One region of the Cellulosimicrobium sp. I38E genome, then DNA from elsewhere that is predicted to be linked to it. Evidence: riboswitches for the same ligand, from Rfam matches in the RefSeq annotation. Region 1 holds a riboswitch; each other region holds the start of a gene.
The links. A riboswitch is a leader RNA that binds a small molecule or an ion and turns the genes downstream of it on or off. The one in region 1 is predicted to bind thiamine pyrophosphate.
Positions count from the first base shown of each region.

Region 2: another riboswitch for thiamine pyrophosphate. It lies ahead of A0J59_RS07405 (thiamine ABC transporter substrate binding subunit); the one in region 1 lies ahead of thiD (bifunctional hydroxymethylpyrimidine kinase/phosphomethylpyrimidine kinase).
Region 3: another riboswitch for thiamine pyrophosphate. It lies ahead of A0J59_RS10660 (ECF transporter S component); the one in region 1 lies ahead of thiD (bifunctional hydroxymethylpyrimidine kinase/phosphomethylpyrimidine kinase).
Region 4: another riboswitch for thiamine pyrophosphate. It lies ahead of A0J59_RS03640 (TenA family protein); the one in region 1 lies ahead of thiD (bifunctional hydroxymethylpyrimidine kinase/phosphomethylpyrimidine kinase).

Region 1 covers NZ_LUAZ01000015.1:64,001-68,377, forward strand. The annotation lists gene pheT (phenylalanine--tRNA ligase subunit beta) at 1-199, shown strand, start outside; gene A0J59_RS04785 (SDR family oxidoreductase) at 196-1,074, shown strand; gene A0J59_RS04790 (YceI family protein) at 1,332-2,006, shown strand; TPP riboswitch at 2,089-2,182, shown strand; gene thiD (bifunctional hydroxymethylpyrimidine kinase/phosphomethylpyrimidine kinase) at 2,175-3,140, shown strand; gene A0J59_RS04800 (hypothetical protein) at 3,161-3,433, opposite strand; gene A0J59_RS04805 (quinone oxidoreductase) at 3,430-4,377, opposite strand, start outside.
Region 2 covers NZ_LUAZ01000020.1:58,027-62,403, forward strand. The annotation lists gene A0J59_RS07395 (ABC transporter ATP-binding protein) at 1-514, opposite strand, end outside; gene A0J59_RS07400 (iron ABC transporter permease) at 514-2,229, opposite strand; gene A0J59_RS07405 (thiamine ABC transporter substrate binding subunit) at 2,297-3,388, opposite strand; TPP riboswitch at 3,471-3,575, opposite strand; gene A0J59_RS07410 (ABC transporter ATP-binding protein) at 3,752-4,377, shown strand, end outside.
Region 3 covers NZ_LUAZ01000028.1:157,739-162,115, reverse strand. The annotation lists gene A0J59_RS10665 (Rv2578c family radical SAM protein) at 1-655, opposite strand, end outside; TPP riboswitch at 852-971, shown strand; gene A0J59_RS10660 (ECF transporter S component) at 1,082-1,789, shown strand; gene A0J59_RS10655 (ABC transporter ATP-binding protein) at 1,782-3,611, shown strand; gene A0J59_RS10650 (energy-coupling factor transporter transmembrane protein EcfT) at 3,608-4,377, shown strand, end outside.
Region 4 covers NZ_LUAZ01000012.1:81,308-85,684, reverse strand. The annotation lists gene A0J59_RS03650 (DUF6882 domain-containing protein) at 1-851, opposite strand, end outside; gene A0J59_RS22600 (helix-turn-helix transcriptional regulator) at 952-1,455, opposite strand; gene A0J59_RS03640 (TenA family protein) at 1,557-2,309, opposite strand; TPP riboswitch at 2,300-2,424, opposite strand; gene A0J59_RS03635 (VOC family protein) at 2,514-3,440, shown strand; gene A0J59_RS03630 (alpha/beta hydrolase) at 3,576-4,082, shown strand; gene A0J59_RS03625 (glyoxalase/bleomycin resistance/extradiol dioxygenase family protein) at 4,187-4,377, shown strand, end outside.

The sequences.
Region 1 (4,377 bases):
TGCCGGCGACCTGCTCGAGGAGGTCGCGCTGTTCGACGTCTTCACCGGCGAGCAGATCGGCGCCGGGCGCAAGTCGCTCGCGTTCTCGCTGCGGCTGCGCGCCGCGGACCGCACGCTCACCGCCGACGACGTCGCGCGCGTCCGCGAGGGGGCCGTGTCGGTGGCGCGCGAGCGCGTCGGCGCGGAGCTGCGGGCGTGAGCGCGGAGGGCACCGTCGCCGTCGCTCCCGCGCGGACGGCGCTCGTCACCGGCGCGTCGCGCGGCATCGGCCGCGCGATCGCCGTCGGTCTCGCCGCGGCCGGCCTCGACGTCGCGCTCCTCGCGCGCGACGCCGACCGGCTTGCGGGCGTGGCCGACGAGATCGCGGCGCTCGACGGGAGCGGTGCCGGGCGTGCGGTCGTCGTGACGGCGGACGTCACCGACGCCGCGGCCGTCGCGGCCGCGGTCGGCGAGGCGGAGGCCGCGCTCGGGAGCGTCGACCTCCTCGTCAACAACGCGGGCCGGGTCGACGCCGAGGTGCCGCTCTGGGAGGCCGACCCCGACGAGTGGTGGGCGATCGTCGAGACCAACGTGCGCGGCCCGTTCCTCCTCGCGCGCGCCGTCGTGCCGGGGATGCTCGCGCGCGGCGGGGGCCGCGTCGTCGACCTCAACAGCGGCGCGGGCTCGCACGACATGGACGGCGCGAGCGCGTACAACGCGAGCAAGACGGCGCTCCTGCGGCTGGGGGCGAACCTCCACCGGTCCGGCCACGCGCGAGGGCTGCGCACGTTCGAGGTCTCGCCCGGCGTGGTGCAGACCGACATGACCGCGTCGATGGCCATGCACGAGGGCCGCACCGAGTGGACCCCGGTCGAGCGCACGGTCGAGATGGTCGTCGCGATCGCCCGGGGCGAGCTCGACGCCTTCTCGGGCGCGTTCGTCCGCGTGACGCACGACTCGCCGGAGTCGCTGCGCGCCGCGGCGGACGAGGCCGCGCGCCGCGGGGACTCGCTGCCGGGCCCCGACGCGCGCCGGCTGCGCGTGACGCGCTGGGGCGCGGACGACCCGATGCCGGGAGAGCTCCCGGCTCGCTGACGTCGCGGCGACTGCGGTGTCGCCACTCGCCGCACCGCAGACCCGCCGCGATCCAGACCGCAGCGCCGCCCGACCCTCCGGTCGGGCGGCGCTCGCGCGTTCGGGGTGGTTCTCCGACGGTCGCGGACGGCGGAGGGAGGGAGATCACCCGGTACGTAGTTGAATCTTCATCCACTCATCGGGGATGCTGTCCTGGACACCTGACCAGTACCGGGCGGACACCGACGTCGCGGCTCGACGACGCCTGGGAGCGACGGATGACGACGGCACGCCCTGTCCGGCAGTGGAACGGCCTCACCGTTCCCGAGGCCGGCACCTACGCCCTCGACGAGGCGCACAAGCGCATCGGGTTCACCGGGATGCACATGATGGTCTCGCCTGTCCGGGGAGAGTTCACCCGGGCGCGCGCGACGATCCTGGTGGGCGAGGATCCGACCGCGTCGGCCGTGTCGGCGACCATCGAGACGGCGAGCCTCACGACCCACCACGAGGAGCGCGACGCGCACCTCCGCAGCCCCGACTTCCTCGACGTCGACGCCTACCCGACGATCGAGTTCCGCAGCACCTCGATCGACTGGCAGGGCGAGCAGCAGGACCAGATCCTCGCGTGGGCGCGGCTGCGGAACCGCTCGCCCGAGCGCGCCGAGCTCGCGCAGGAGCGTGTGCAGCCCCGGGCCGCGCAGGCGGGGCGGTTCCTCGTCAGCGGACTGCTCACCGTCCGCGGCGTCACCCACCGGACGGTGCTGTCCATGCAGTACGGGGGCGCGCGACGCGACCCGTACGGCCGGGACATCTTCGGGTTCCACGCCGCGGGCGAGATCGACCGCGAGAGCTTCGGCCTCGTCTGGAACGTGCTCCTCGAGACCGGCGGCTTCCTCGTGGGCAAGAAGATCGGCCTCGAGATCGCGGGCGAGGCGATCCACCAGGCCTGAGGCGTCCCACGGGGCGAGTCGCGCACGCAGGGCGTGGCGGCGCGAGACCGGCGCCGGCGTCCGGCGCGCAGGACGTAGCATGGCGAGCGACACGGGGTGCCCCCTACGGGGCTGAGATGAGACCCGTCGAACCTGCTCTGGCTCGTACCAGCGAAGGGATGTCCGGCGATGACGCTCGCCCTGCCCCAGCACGACCCCGCACCCCGGCGCGGCAGCGCGCCCCGGCCCGCGGCCGGCCGCACGCCCGGTCCGGACGTCGACCCCGGCGCCCGGCCCTCGCGGCCGCGCGTCCTGTCGATCGCCGGGACCGACCCGACCGGGGGCGCGGGCATCCAGGCGGACCTCAAGTCCTTCGCCGCGCACGGCGCCTACGGCATGGCCGTCACGACGGCGCTCGTCGCGCAGAACACGCACGGCGTGCGGTCCGTGCACGTCCCCGGTCCCGCGTTCCTGCGCGAGCAGCTCGACGCGGTGTCCGACGACGTCGAGATCGACGCCGTGAAGATCGGCATGGTCGCCGACGAGGCGAACGCGCGCGAGATCGGGGCGTGGCTCGACGCCGTCGCCGCGGCCCGGTCCGACGCCGCGGTCCCGCGGCCCTGGGTCGTGCTCGACCCCGTCATGGTCGCGACGTCGGGGCACCGCCTGCTGGACCCGGGCGCGGAGCAGGCCGTGCGCGACCTCGCGGCGCGGGCCGACGTCGTGACGCCCAACCTTCCCGAGCTCGCCGTCCTCGCGGGACGCGACGTCGCGACGACGTGGGACGACGCGCTGGACCAGGCCGCGTCCTACGCGGCGGCGAGCGGCGCGGTCGTGCTGCTCAAGGGCGGCCACCTCACCTGCGCGACGTCACCCGACGCTCTCGTCGCGCCCGCCACGGTCCCGGGCGCCCGGGCCAGGGTCACCACGTTCGAGGCCACGCGCGTCGACACGCCGCACACCCACGGCACCGGGTGCTCGCTCTCCGCGGCGCTCGCGGCCCTGCGCCCCCAGCGCGAGGGGTGGGAGGAGGCCGCGCGCGACGCCAAGGAGTGGCTCACGGGAGCGCTGCGCGCCGGCGCCGCGCTGCGGGTCGGGACGGGCCGTGGTCCGGTCGACCACCTGCACGTCGTGGCGCCTGCCGCGTCGGCCTGACCCGCTCGCTCCGGGGTGGCTCAGGCGCGGGTCGTCGGCTGCGCGACGGCGCAGTCGTAGCCGGGCGGCCACCACCGCCAGGTCGTCACGACGTCCTGCGCCGCGACGCCCGCGGGGCGGTCGGCGACGCACGCGTCCGCCTGCTGGCGCACCCCGACGGTCACCCAGTAGACGGCGAGCGCCGCGGTGAGCAGGACGGCGAGGACCGTCACGGTGCGGCGCAGGGCGGGGGAGGGGCCGCCGTCGGACCCGTCCTCCTCGCCCGGCCGGGGCGGGACCCAGTCCCAGCTCATGGGGTGCCCGTGGCCGACGGGGCGTCCACGGCGCCCTCGGGGTGCAGGAGGACCTTGCCCGTGGTCGCGCGGCCCTCCAGCGCCCGGTGCGCGTCGGCGGCCTCCGCGAGCGGGAACGTGGCGCCGACGCGCACGTGCAGCGTGCCGCCCGCGACCGCGCCGAGCACCTCGGTCGCGCGCTCGACGAGCTCGGCGCGGGTCGCGGTGTGGTCGGCGAGCTTGGGGCGCGTGAGGAAGAGCGAGCCACCGGCGTTGAGGCGCTGCGGGTCGAACGGCGGGACCTGACCGGAGGAGCCGCCGTAGAGCACGAGCGTGCCCCGGCGGTGCAGCGACGCGAGCGACGCGTCGAACGTGTCCTTGCCGACCGAGTCGTACACCGCCGCGACGCCCTCGCCGCCCGTGAGCCCGCGCACGACCTCGGGCAGCTCGGCGGTGAGGTCCGCGAACGCCGTGTACTGGATCGCGTGCTCGGCGCCCGCGCCGCGGGACAGCTCCGCCTTCTCGGGGGTCGAGACCGTCGAGATCACGTGCGCGCCCCGCGCCACGAGCATCTGGGTCAGGAGCAGCCCGACGCCGCCCGCGCCCGCGTGCACGAGGACGCGGTCCCCGGGGCGGACGGGGTACGACGACGTGCACAGGTAGTGCGCGGTGAGGCCCTGGAGCGCGACGGCGGTCGCGTCCTCGAGGGAGACGGCGTCGGGGACGTGCAGCGCCTGGGCCGCGTCCACGAGGACGAGGTCCGCGTACGACCCGGGCGCCTCGGTCCACACGACGCGGTCGCCGACGGCGAAGCCCTCGACGCCCGCGCCCAGCTCGGAGACGACGCCCGCCCCCTCGCTGCCCACGACGTGCGGGTACTCCATCGCGTACACGCCCGAGCGCTTGTAGGTGTCGATGAAGTTCACGCCCGCCACGGCGGACCGGACGAGGAGCTGCCCGGGACC
Region 2 (4,377 bases), on a different contig from region 1:
GCGTCGCGACCGCGCGCCGCTCGTACCCGGCGAGCCCGACGACGTCGAGCAGCTCGGCCACGCGAGCGTCACGCTCGGCGCGGGGCAGCCCCGCGATCCCGTAGGCGACGTTGCCCGCGACGTCGCGGTGCGGGAAGAGCTGGCCCTCCTGGAACATGAGCCCGAACCCACGGCGGTGCACGGGGACGCCCGCGAGGTCGCGCCCGTCCCAGGACACCGACCCCGAGGCGACGGGCTCGAGCCCCGCGACGGCGCGCAGCAGGCTCGACTTGCCGCAGCCGCTCGGCCCGAGCAGGGCGAGCACCTCGCCGGGCGCGACGTCGAGCGTGACGCCCGCGACCGCCGTCGTGCCGGGGTCCGTGCGCGTACCCCCGCCATAGCGCACGACGACGTCGCGCACCGCGAGCCCGGCGTCCTCCCCGGGCACGGGGTCCGGTACCGCGTCGGGCGCGGCGTCGGGGCGTGCCGGCTCCGGCGAGCCCGCGCGCGCCGGGGCGGGTTCGGTCTGCACCATCAGAACTCTCCTCCGGGTCGGTCGCCGCGCAACCGCTCGGCGAGCAGCATGACGGTCGCGGTGAGCAGCGCGAGCACGACGCTCGCCGCGAGCGCCATGCCGTAGTTCTCGGCCCCCGGGCGCCCGATGAGCCGGAAGATCACGACCGGCAGGGTCGCGCTGTCGGGGCGCGCGAGGAACGACGTCGCGCCGAACTCGCCCAGCGAGACGGCGAACGCGAACCCGACCGCGAGGCCGAGCGAGCGGGCGGCGATCGGGCCGTCGACCGTGCGGAACACGCGCCCGGGCGTGGCGCCGAGCGTCGCGGCGGCCTCGCGCAGGCGCGGGTCGATCGCACGCAGCGTCGGCAGGATCGTCCGCACGACGAGCGGGATCGCGACGACCGCCTGTGCGATCGGCACGAGCAGGCCGGACGTGCGCAGGTCGACGTCGAGGCCGAGCGGCCGGTCGAGCGTGAGGAGGAAGCCGAAGCCGACCGTCACGGCGGAGACCCCGAGCGGCAGCATGAAGACCGAGTCGAGCACGGAGATCGCCCGTCGCCCGCCCCGCGAGCGCGGGCGCCGCGACACCACGAGCGCGACGAGCCCGCCGATCACGACGGCGAGCACGGTCGCGAGCGCCGCCGTCCGCAGCGAGTTGCCCGCCGCCTCCCACACGGTGACGGACAGCGCGTTGCGCCCGCCCGTGGTGCCGAGGTTCGCGTAGTTGTCGAGCCCCCAGCCGCCGCCCGGGACGCGGAACGAGCGCACGACGAGCGTGCCGAGCGGCAGCCCGACGAGCACGACGACCACGGCCGCGGTGAGCGCCGCGGGCGCGAGGTCGCCCGTCGGGCGGCCGTCGCGCCACAGGCGCAGCGGGTGCGCGGACGACGCGGAGGACGACAGGTTCAGGGCGCGCTCGCGCCGGGCCCGCGTGCGGTTCGCGACCGTGAGCGCCGCCGCGACGACCACGAGCTGCACGACCGACAGCACCGCCGCGGTGCGCAGGTCGAGGAACTGCGTGGTCTGGATCCAGATCTCCGTCTCGATCGTCCCGTAGCGGATGCCGCCGAGCACGAGCACGACGCCGAACGCCGTCGCGCAGAACAGGAACACGATCGACGCAGCGCTCGCGATGGCGGGCGTCAGCGCCGGGAGGGTCACGGTGCGGAACGCGCGCCACGGCGTCGCGCCGAGCGCCCGGGCGGCCTGCTCGGCGCGCGGGTCGAGGTGCTCCCACAGCCCGCCGACCGTGCGCACGACGACGGAGTAGTTGAAGAACACGAGCGCGACGACGATCGCCGCGAACGTCTCGTCGAGCCCCAGGAACCCGAGCGGGCCGCCCTGCACGAGCAGCGACCGGAACGCGACGCCGACGACGACGGTCGGGAGCACGAACGGCACGGTGACGAGCGCGCGCACGACCCGCCGCCCGGGGAACCGGCACCGGTACAGCACGTAGGCGCCGGGCACGCCGAGCAGCAGCGAGAACGCCGTGCCGAGCACGGCCTGCCACAGCGTCAGCCCGAGGATGCGCCACGTCCGCGGCTGGGAGAAGACCTCCGCGAACCCGGACAGGTCCAGGCCGCCGTCGTCCCCGACGAACCCGCGCGCCACGAGCGTGATCACCGGCCACGCGAAGAACACCCCGAGGAACAGCAGCGGCACCGCCGCCGCGATCCCCCACAGCACCCCGCGGCCGACGCCACCCCGCCAGACCGCCCGGCCCCTCACCACGGCTCGACCTCGCGCGACCACGGCTCTACCTCGCGAGGGAGAGCCGTGGTCGCTCGGGGACCGGGCGTCAGTCGACGACCGTCGCCGTCCATGCCTTGATCCACTCGTCGCGGTGCGCCGACACGTCCTCGGGCGCGACCTCGAAGGGCTCGGCGGCGAGCGGGGCGAACTCGGCCCAGCCGTCGGGGAGCGCGACGGAGTCGTCCGCGGGGTACATGTACATCTGCCCCGGCACGTCGGCCTGGAACGCCTCGCTCACGAGGAAGTCGACGAGCTGCTGCGCGCCCTCGGGGTTCTTCGCGTTCGCGAGCACGCCCGCGTACTCGACCTGGCGGAAGCACGTGTCGAGCAGCGCGCCGGTCGTGGACGCGGAGCCGTCCTCGGTGAGCGTGAACGCGGGCGACGTCGAGTACGACAGCACGAGCGGGCGCGGCCCGGCGCCCTCGGAGCCGGAGAAGTCGACGTAGTAGGCGTCCGACCACCCGTCGACGACCTTCACGCCGTTGGCACGGAGCTCCGCCCAGTAGTCCTCCCAGCCGTCCTCGCCGAACGCGCCGACGGTCGCGAGGAGGAACGCGAGACCGGGCGACGACGTCGCCGGGTTGGTCACGACGAGCAGGTCCTCGTACTCGGGCTTCGCGAGGTCCTCGAGCGAGACGGGCTCCGGGATCCCGGCGTCGGCGAACCACGCGTGGTCGACGTTGACGCAGACGTCGCCGAGGTCGACCGCCGTGAGCTCGTCGCCGTCGCCGACGGCGTACGAGGCCGCCGAGTCGGACAGGCCCTCCGGCGTGTAGGGCGCGAGCACGCCCTCGTCGATCGCGCGGGACGCGAACGTGTTGTCGATCCCGAACACGACGTCGCCCAGCGGCGAGTCCTTCGTGAGGATCAGCTGGTTGACGAGCGCGCCGCCGTCGCCGGGGGCGACCTGCTCGACGGTGAGCCCGCTCTCCTCCTCGAACGCGGCGAGCACCTCGTCGCTCACGGCGAAGGAGTCGTGGGTCACGAGGGTGACGGTCCCGCCCGTGCCCGACGACGCGTCGTCGCCTCCCGCGGTGTCGCCGCCGCCGCACGCGGCGAGGGCGAGGAGGGCGAGGGTCGTCCCCGCGCCGGTGACGAGGGACCGGGCCCGGCGGGTGCGGGCGGTCGTGCGCTGCATGTGTCCTCCCAGGACGTTCAGGAGGGGTCCACCGACCCGCACGGCCCGTGCTCGCGCGAGCGCGGGAGACCGCACGAGCAGGTGATCGAGATTCCCGACTTCCTCCACCGGTGCTAACCGGATCAGGTTCGAGGGTCTGCGGTGGTCCGCACTCTCAGCTCCTCCAGGAGCTCCCCTGTCGTTCACGTCGAGCCTACACCGGGCCGCCCCTCGGGAATCCCCCTGAGAGAACCCTGAGAGCGGCCCTGCGGCGACCGGGGAAGGGTCCGGGCCGGTCCCCGATGCCCGGGGGTGCGCCCCCGCGGGAAGGTCGTGACGACCGGCCCGGGGTCCCCGGCCGACGACGCAGGAGGAGAAGGACCGATGAGCAGCAGACCTGGGACGACGGGTGCGACGACGACCGTCGCCGCGTCCGCGGAGCACGCCACGGGAGCCGCAGGAGCCTCGGGAACCACGCCGGAGCGTCCCGTGATCGCGACCGCGCGGGGCCTCGTGAAGACCTACGGGCGCGGCGAGGCCGCGGTCCGCGCCCTGGACGGCGTCGACGTCGACCTCGAGCGGGGACGCCTGACCGCGATCATGGGCCCGTCCGGGTCGGGCAAGTCGACCCTCATGCACTGCCTCGCCGGACTGGACTCGCCCACGGCGGGGACCGTCGTCGTGGACGGCGAGACCGTCTCGGCGATGAGCGAGCGGCACCTGACGCGGCTGCGGCGCACGCGCATCGGCTTCGTCTTCCAGTCGTTCAACCTCGTCCCGACGCTCACCGCGGAGGAGAACATCGTGCTGCCGCTCGCGATCGCGCGGCGGCCCGTGGACCGGGAGTGGTTCGAGCGCGTGGTCGACGCCGTCGGGCTGCGCCCGCGGCTCGGGCACCGCCCGGCGGAGCTCTCGGGCGGGCAGCAGCAGCGCGTCGCGTGCGCGCGGGCGCTCGTGTCCCGGCCGGCCGTCGTGTTCGCGGACGAGCCGACGGGCAACCTCGACTCGCG
Region 3 (4,377 bases), on a different contig from region 1:
TCGTGATGTCGACGAGCTCGGTCTCCTTCCCCGGCCCGTCGAGGGCTTCCAGCGAGTCGACGCGCAGTGCGTCGCTGCCGGTGACGTCGCGCCCCTCGAGCGCGGCACCCTCGTGAGCGAGCGCCGCGGCGCCCGGGCCGACGAGCACGTCGCCGAGCGCGAGGTGGGCGCGGCGGCGCGGGCCGCCGACGACGTGACGCCAGCCGCGCTCCGTGAGGAACCGATGGTCGCCGCTCGCGACGAGCCGCGTGCCGTCCGCGAGGGTCACGCGGTACGCGCGCTTGCGGGTGGTCCAGCGGTCGAGCACACGCGTGCGTACGTACCGCCGGTACGCGCCGTGCGGCGCGGTCCCCAGGATCTCGTCGCCGACACGCAGCTCGCCGATCGGGCGCTGGGTGCCGTCGGCCAGGAGCACGGGGGTCGACGGGGCGAGGCAGTAGGAGCACGCATGGCTGCATCCCCGGTACGGGTTGACCGTCCAGCGGAACGGCATGCGCGACATCGCCGGGACCCTGGACAGCGCGCTCTTGGCAGTCACCTCGTGGAACGTGATCCCCGCGAACTCGGGCGTGCGCACGCTGCGCACGAGGCCGACGCGCTCCAGCCCGGGGAGCGCGCCGTCGTCCGCGCCGAGTGCCTGTCCGTCCCACCTCACCCTGGTATTCGAACAGGTGTTCGATCGCGAGTCAAGGTCGTCGGGCCGGGCGCGCGCCGCTCGGTCGGCGTCCCGAACCGCCCGCGCCGTGAGGAGCCACAGGCTCGCGAGCGGGACGTGGTGACCGGTCCCGCACCGTCCCGCGGGCTGAGACACCGGGATTGTCGAGAGCGCACGGAGGCCCTAGGGTCGGGGCCGAACGCCCCCGGGGAGCGCACGAGCGCTGAGAGTGCAGGCCGGACACCCGTCCCTCCTGCAGACCCGTGGAACCTGATCTGGTTCGTACCAGCGAAGGGAGCAGGGCCGACGTCACCGTCCCCTGCGCGCTCGTGCCCGCGCGCCCCGCGCCCGGGCCGTGCGTGCGGGCCGAGGCGGTGGCGTGCCGTCGTGCACCCTTCGCCCCGGGGGCCCGACGGAGGGATCCGCATGTCCGAACCCCGCACCACCCCGCAGCAGACGACCCCGAGCGCCGCCCCCGGGGCGGCCGTCGGGACGACCGACGACCCGACCACCGGGACGACGGGACGCACGCGCCCGGCGACGCCCCGGCGTGCCGTGCGCCGCCGGGGCCTGACCCTGCACGAGACGGTGCTCATCGCCGTCCTCGGGGTCGTCTTCGGGTTCGTGTACTGGGCGTTCGTGCAGCTCTGGGCCCCCTTGCAGCTCGCGATGGGCCCGCTCGCGGACCTCGCCGCGAACGTCCTCGCGGGCGCGTGGATCGTCGTCGGACCGCTGGCCACGTACATCGTGCGCAAGCCGGGCGTCGGCATCCTCGCCGAGACCCTGGCCGCGCTCGTCGAGGTCGTCTTCCTCGCCTCCCCCGCCGGGCCGCTCCTGCTCGTCGTGGGCCTGGTCCAGGGCCTCGGCGCCGAGCTGCCGTTCGCGCTCACGCGCTACCGCCGGTTCGGCTGGTGGGTGTTCGTCGCGTCCGGCGTGAGCGCCGCGCTCGTCACGTTCGCCTTCAACGCCGTGCGCTTCGGCTGGCTCGGGCAGGACTACGCGATGCTCCGGCTGGGGGTCCAGGTCGTGTCGTGCGTCGTGCTGTGCGGCCTCGCGGCCCGCCTCCTGGGTGACGCGCTCGCCCGCACCGGCGCCCTCGACGCCTTCGCGATCGGCGCGGCCCGCCGTGGCTGAGCGCGCCGCCTCCGGCACTCCCGAGGCCGCCCCACCCGACGCCGTCACGGCCGACGCCCTGACCGTGCACCTCGGGCACGACGGCGCCCGGGTGCTCGACGGCGTCGACGTCACCGTCCCGGCCGGGACCAGCCTGCTGGTGCTCGGCCCGTCCGGGTGCGGCAAGTCGACCTTCCTGCGCGCGCTCGTCGGCGTCGTCCCGCACACGCTCCCGGGCACCGTCGCAGGCGGGCTGCGCGCGGCCGGGCTCGACCCGCGCGACGTGCCGCCGCCCGTCCTCGCCGCCCGCGTGGGCCTCGTCCAGCAGCGGCCCGGCGACCAGCTCTGCCTGGCGCGCGTGGACGAGGAGCTGCGGTTCGCGCTCGAGAACCACGGCGCCGACCCGCGCACCATGGACGACCGCGCGACCGCCGCGCTCGCCGCGGTCGGCGCCGCGCACCTGCACGACCGCCCGACCCACGCCCTGTCGGGCGGCGAGGCGCAGCGCGTCGCGGTCGCCGCCGCGCTCGTCGCCGACCCGGAGCTCGTCGTCCTCGACGAGCCCACCGCGCTCCTGGACCCCGCTGCCGCCCACGAGGTCGGGTCGCTCGTCGCCGGCCTCGCCCGGACACCCGGGCCCGACGGCGAGGGGGCGCCCGCCAGGCTCCCCCACCGCTCCGTCGTGCTCGTCGAGCACCGCCTGGACGACCTGGGGGCGCTGCCCGGCGCCACCCTGGTGCTGGACCGTGAGGGCCGGGTCGTCACGCACGGCCCCACGCACCGCGTCCTGCGCGAGCACGCGCGCGACCTCGCCGACCTGGGGTGCTGGCTGCCGCTCGCTGTCCGCCTGGAAGAGGCGGGCGCCTCCGGGCCGCTCGGCTCGCCCGAGACCGACGACTGGCTGGTCGACCTCGTGCGAGCCTCGCCCGTGCGCTCGAGGACCACGGACCGGCCTCTGGACGCGACCCCGGCAGCAGCGCGCCCGGTCGTGCTCCGGGCACGCGGGCTCGCCGTCCACCGGGGCGGCCTCGGCGCGGGACGCACCCGCCGGGGCGAGCACCCCGTCGTGCGCGACGTCGACCTCGACGTCCGCGCGGGCGAGGTGCTCGCCGTCGTCGGGCCCAACGGGGGCGGCAAGTCGACGCTCCTGCGCGGCCTGGCGGGGCTCGAGCGCACCACGGGCGAGGTCGCGACCGCGACGGGCGATCCCGTCGCGATGGTCTTCCAGGACCCCGAGCACCAGCTCGTCGCGCGCACCGTGCGCGAGGAGGTCGCCTGGTCGGCGCGGCTCGCCCGCCTCGACGACGTCGACGCACGCGTCGCCCGGACCCTCGCCGCGTTCGGGCTCGCGCACCTCGCCGACGCGAACCCGTACCGGCTCTCGGGCGGCGAGCAGCGGCGCCTGTCTCTCGCGACGGCGACCGTGCTCGACCCGCCGGTCCTCCTCGCCGACGAACCGACGTTCGGCCTGGACCGTGCCCAGGCCCACGCGGCCGTCCGCGTGCTGCGGGGGCGTGCCGACGCGGGTGGCGCCGTGGTCGTCGTCTCGCACGACCTCTCGCTCGTCGCGGCGATCGCCGACCGGGTGGCCGTGGTCGTGGACGGCGCGCTCGCCACGGTCGCGGAGCCGTCCACGGTCCTCGCCGACGACGCGCTGTGCGCGCTCGCGGGCCTGCGCCGCCCACCGCTGCTCGACTGGTGGGCACGGACCGGCCGCGCGCGCGGCGTCGACCCGGGCGCGCTCGTGCGAGCGCTCGACACCGCGTGCGACGCCGTCGCGCGCGACGGAGGGTCGGGCGCCCCGGAGCCCGGGTCGCTCGTCCCCGCGGAGGTGGCCCCGTGACCGCACGCTCTCCGTCCGTCCTCGAACGCTGGAACCCGACGGTGAAGCTCGCCACCGTGCTCCTCCTGTCCACCGGCGCGCTGCTCGTCACCGACCCGGTCACCCCTGCGACGGCCTGGCTGCTGACGGTCGCGGCCCTGCTCGCGCTCGGTCGTGTGCCGGTGCGCACGCTCGCGCTGGCCCACGTCCCGTTCGTGGTCTTCGCGTCGAGCCTCCTCGTCGTCAACGTCGTCACCCGGCCGGGCGGCGACGACGTCGTGCTCGGGCCGCTCACGGTCGGCGCGGACGGGCTCACGATCGGTGCCGCGCTCGCCCTGCGCACGCTGTTCGTCGGGGCGCTGTCGCTCGTGCTCGTCCTCACGACCGACCCCGTGCGCCTCATGACGAGCCTGCACGAGCACGCCCGCCTCCCGGCGACCTGGACGTTCGCGGTGCTCGCCGCGCACCGGCTCCTCGTCGAGCTTCCCGACGCCTGGCACACGATCCGCTGCGCCCAGGCGGTGCGCGACCCGCGGCGACGTCGCGGCCGTCTCCCTCGCTCCCCGCGGTCGCTGGGCGCGGCAGCCTTCGCCCTCCTCGTCGGGGCGGTGCGCCGGAGCGAGCGGCTGACGGTCGCGCTCGAGTCGCGCGGCTTGGGCTCGGGCCCCCGGACGACGTCGCGCCCCGTGCCCCTGGGCGTGCCGGACGTCGTCGCGGCGGGCGCGGTGCTCGCCCTCGCCGGGGCGCTCGTCGCGGTCGGGGTGGTAGCGGGGTGGCTCAGGGGGAT
Region 4 (4,377 bases), on a different contig from region 1:
GCCTCCTCCGGCGGCGGAGTGCCCGGTCCCGGCTCGTCCGGGGCAGCTTCCTCGACGGCCGGAGCCGGGTCGACGACGGCGTCCACCCTCGCGGCGTCGGCGTCAGGTCCCGACGCGTCCGGGTCGGGCTCGTGCACGGGCTCCGCCGCACGCCGCGCGGTCGCCTCGATGCCGGCGATCCGCCCGTGCTCGTCGAACCGGACGGTCACGCTCCCGTCGGGCAGGGTGAGCGCCAGCGCGCCGCCGTCGTCCGTCGTCTCGAGGCCGCGCGCGGCCGCGTAGGACGCGACCGCACGGCGGTGGTCGACGACCGTGACGGACAGCAGTCCCTCGCTCAGTACCCGCACGACGCGCGGGACGCTCGGCGCGGGCAGCGCGAGGCTGGCGGCGTCGAGGAGGAACCACGCGCGCGTCCCGCCGCCGACGGGGGCGCTGTAGTGGGTCCAGGACCCGGTGACGGCCTTGGCCGCGAGCGCGAGGCGGTACGGGAGGTCGTCGGCGAGCGGCAGCTCCGCCTCGGTCGCCTCGCGTAGGCCGGTCTCGCGGGTCTTCTCGGCGGCGCGCAGCACGTCGTCGGGGAAGCCGTTGACGTTGTTCCACGCCCACATCCAGCTCCCGGGGCCGGGCGCGGCCGTGCCGAGGAACTGGAGCCGGCACGTCGTCGTCTCACCGGACGCGGCGGTGAAGGTGAACGTGCCCTCCGCCATCTCGGCGCCCCACGCGTCGTCACCGTGGTCGTCGGCGAGCTGGAGCTGGTGCTCGTGCGAGAGGAACGCGGCGTCGTCGACGAGCTCCTGGAGGGCCGGGGCGGTCTGCTCTGCCGTGCCGTGCGCGGTCTGCGGCTCCGTCATCCCTCGACGGTAGCCGCGCGCCTCCCCCCGCACCGGGGCACGACACGCGGTGCCGACCAGGTACCCGTCAGGTGCGTCTCGACCCCCGGGTCCGCGGGGCTCAGGCCGCGAGGAGCAGGACGTCGGCGGTGCGCGCGGTCGGGCGCGACGCGAGGGTCGGGGTCGCGATCGTGGTCCGCGCGACCGGGAGGTCGCGCACGGGCTCGCCCGCCGGGGCGGGGTGCCGCGGCGCGGAGAGCGCGCCGCGCTCCCGGACGGAGGAGAGCACGCGCACCGGGGCGACGGGGCGCAGTTCCTCTCCCGTACGCGCCACCAGGTCCACGAGGCGCAGGCCGAGCGCGCCGCAGACCGCTGCCAGCACCTCGGAGGACGCCTCCTTGCGGCCGCGCTCCACCTCGGACAGGTAGGCGGTGGAGACGCGCGCGGAGGCCGCGACGTCGACGAGCGTGCGACCCTGCGCGAGCCGTGCCCGCCGGAGGATCCCCCCGATGACGTGGCGCAGGAGCGGCTCCGGCCGCCCACCCGCCCGGGGCCGGGGGCTCGCCGGCGCTCCGCTCGGCGCTCCGCTCGGCGCTCCGCTCGGCACCGCGCTCGTCACGTCCATGCGGTCACGCTACCCGCGCCCCGCCCGGGTGCCGAGGCACCCGGGCGAGGATCTGCTGCTGGCGTAACGGCCCGCCGTCGGGCCTCGAGCGCCGGTGAGCGTCACCAGCGCTCGAGCGACCACGCCATCTGCCAGAACCGGATCTCGTGCCGGCAGCTCAGCTCGAACGCGCGCTCCATGCGGGCGCGCTCCGCCTCGCCCGCGTCGGCGGCGAGCGCGTCGAGGCGTGCTCGGAGGTCGGCCAGGACGCCCTCGGTGCGCTCGGCGGCGTAGAACTCCCACCAGCCCGCGAGCGGGTGGTCGTCCTCGATCACACCGGGCGTCGTCTCCCGCTCGGCGAGCCAGAACCGCCGCGCCGACCAGATGTAGGTCCACGGGCACGGCAGGAGCGCGGCGAGCAGCACGCCGAGCGAGTCGCGGCCCGCGGCGAGCATGTGGTCGACGTAGGCCTGCGCGCTCGGGGCGAGGCGGTGGGTCTGCGCCTCCTCGTACGTCACGCCGAGGAAGTCGCACATCGCGTGGTGGGCGTGCGACTCGTCGTCGAGCAGGAACCCGGCCTTCTCGTGGAAGTACGCGGCCCACTCCCGGTCGGGCGCGAGGGCCATGCCCAGGCCGTAGCAGCGCAGGTACGCCGTGAGGTACTGGTGGTCCTGGCCGACGTAGTGCCGCACCGCGGCCGGCTCGACGGAGCCGTCGCGCAGGCCGACGAGGAACGGGTGGTCGTAGAACTCGTCGAAGAGGTGCGCGTACCGGCGGGCGAGGTCGGCGGTGAAGCCGGCCTCCTCCTGCCGGACGAGCGCGGTCGGGTCGTCCGCGAAAACAGGGTTCAGGGTGATGGCAGCAGGCGTCGTCATGCCCACGTTCCTCCGCTCGTGCTAGCGAGATCAGGTTCGACGGGTCCGGGCGGCCGTACCGCTCGTCTCAGTCCCTCGGCCCGGCTGCCCGGGCGGGACGCCCCGCGTGGTTCGCCGCGACCCTAGCAAGGAAGCACCGCCCGCGTCGGGAGCATCCGGGGACGTGTGGGAATATAGTTGTAGCGACAACAAGTTGGAGCAGACATGACCACGAGCACCCCGGGCGCGGCGACCGACCGCCTCCTGTCCCCGTCCACGAGCATGGACGCCGTCACGCTGCGCGTCGGCGACCTCGAGCAGATGACGTCCTACTACACGGGCGCGTTCGCGCTCGCTCCCCTCGAGGAGCGTTCCCGCGGCACCGAGGTGCACCGTGTCCTCGGCCGCGGCACGACGCCCATGCTGCGCCTCGTGCACACGCCCGGCCTGCCCGCCGTCGACCGGCGCCAGGCCGGCCTGTTCCACACCGCGTTCCTGTTCGACGACGCCGCAAGCCTCGCCGCGACCGTCTACCGCGCCGCGCAGGACCGCCGGGGGTCGTTCGTCGGGTCGAGCGACCACCTCGTCAGCGAGGCGTTCTACTTCACCGACCCCGAGGGCAACGGCGTCGAGCTGTACACCGACCGGCCGCGCGAGACGTGGGTGCGCGAGCGGGGGCAGATCCGCATGGCCACCGAGTTCCTGGACCCGAACGCGTACCTGCGCACGCACCTCGACCAGGAGACGTTCGACGCCGGGCCCTCGCTCGCCGGGCGCGTGGGGCACGTCCATCTCCAGGTCGGTGACATCGCGACCGCCCACGACTTCTACGTCGACGCCGTCGGGTTCGAGGCCACGGTCACCGAGTACAGCGGCGCCCTGTTCGCGTCCGCCGGCGGCTACCACCACCACGTCGCGATGAACGTCTGGAACAGCGCCGGCGCCGGGCCGCGCGCCGCGAGCCTCGGCCTCGGGGACGTGGCGATCACCGTGCCCGGCCGCGACGACCTCGACGCGCTCGTCGCCCGCCTGCGCGCCCGTGGCCTGCAGCACGCCGACGACGGCCGCTCCGTCGTCGTGCACGACCCGTGGGGCACGCGCGTCACGCTGGCCGTGCCCGGCACGACGACCGACGAGCTGCTCGCGCGATGAGCGCTCCGGCTCCCCTCGTCGCGGTCCGGTCCGACGCGGACCCGACGAGCCCGCCCGCGGGGGGCGCCGTCGTCGTGCTGCTCCACGGGTTCGGCTCGCACGAGCACGACCTCGCCGGCCTCGGCCCGCACCTCGGTGCGCCCTGGGTCTCGCTGCGCGCCCCGCTCGCCCTCCCCCCACGGCGGGTTCGCGTGGTTCCCGATCGTCACGCCCGGCGACCCCGACCCCGAGCCCGTCGCGCGCGCGACCGAGGCCGTCTGGGACTGGGTCGACGCCGAGCTCGGTACCGACCGACCGGTCGTCCCCGTCGGGTTCTCCCAGGGTGGGCTCATGGCCACGCAGCTCCTGCGCACGCGCCCCGAGCGCGTGGCGGCGACCGTCGTCCTCGGCGGGTTCGTCCAGGCGGCCGAGCAGCCCGCCGACGCCGCGCTCGCCGCGTCGCGCCCGCCCGTCTTCTGGGGCCGCGGCGCCGACGACCGGGTCATCGCGCCGCACGCGGTCGACCGCACCGCCGCGTGGCTGCCGGACCGCTCGACGCTCGTCGAGCGCGTCTACCCCGGTCTCGCGCACGGCACCGACGCGCGCGAGCTCGCCGACGTCCGGGCGTTCCTCGACGACGTCGTGGGGCGAGCGGCGACCTGACACCCCGGGTCACGCCCCACCGGGCGGGCGGCACGGGGCGCGGGCCGGGCGTCGGGCGCGCACGATGGGAGCACACCCGCCGTGCGCACCGAGGAGCGACGCCGATGTTCCGCAGCCTCTTCCCGATCCTCACCGTGGCCGACCTCGAGCGGTCGCTCGGCTTCTACCGCGACCTGCTGCGCGGGACCGTCGAGTACGCGTTCCCCGACGACGGGCCGCCGGTCTACGTGAGCCTGCGCGTGGGCGGCTCGCCGCTCGGCCTGGGCCAGGGCGAGCCGCCTCCCGCGGACACGCG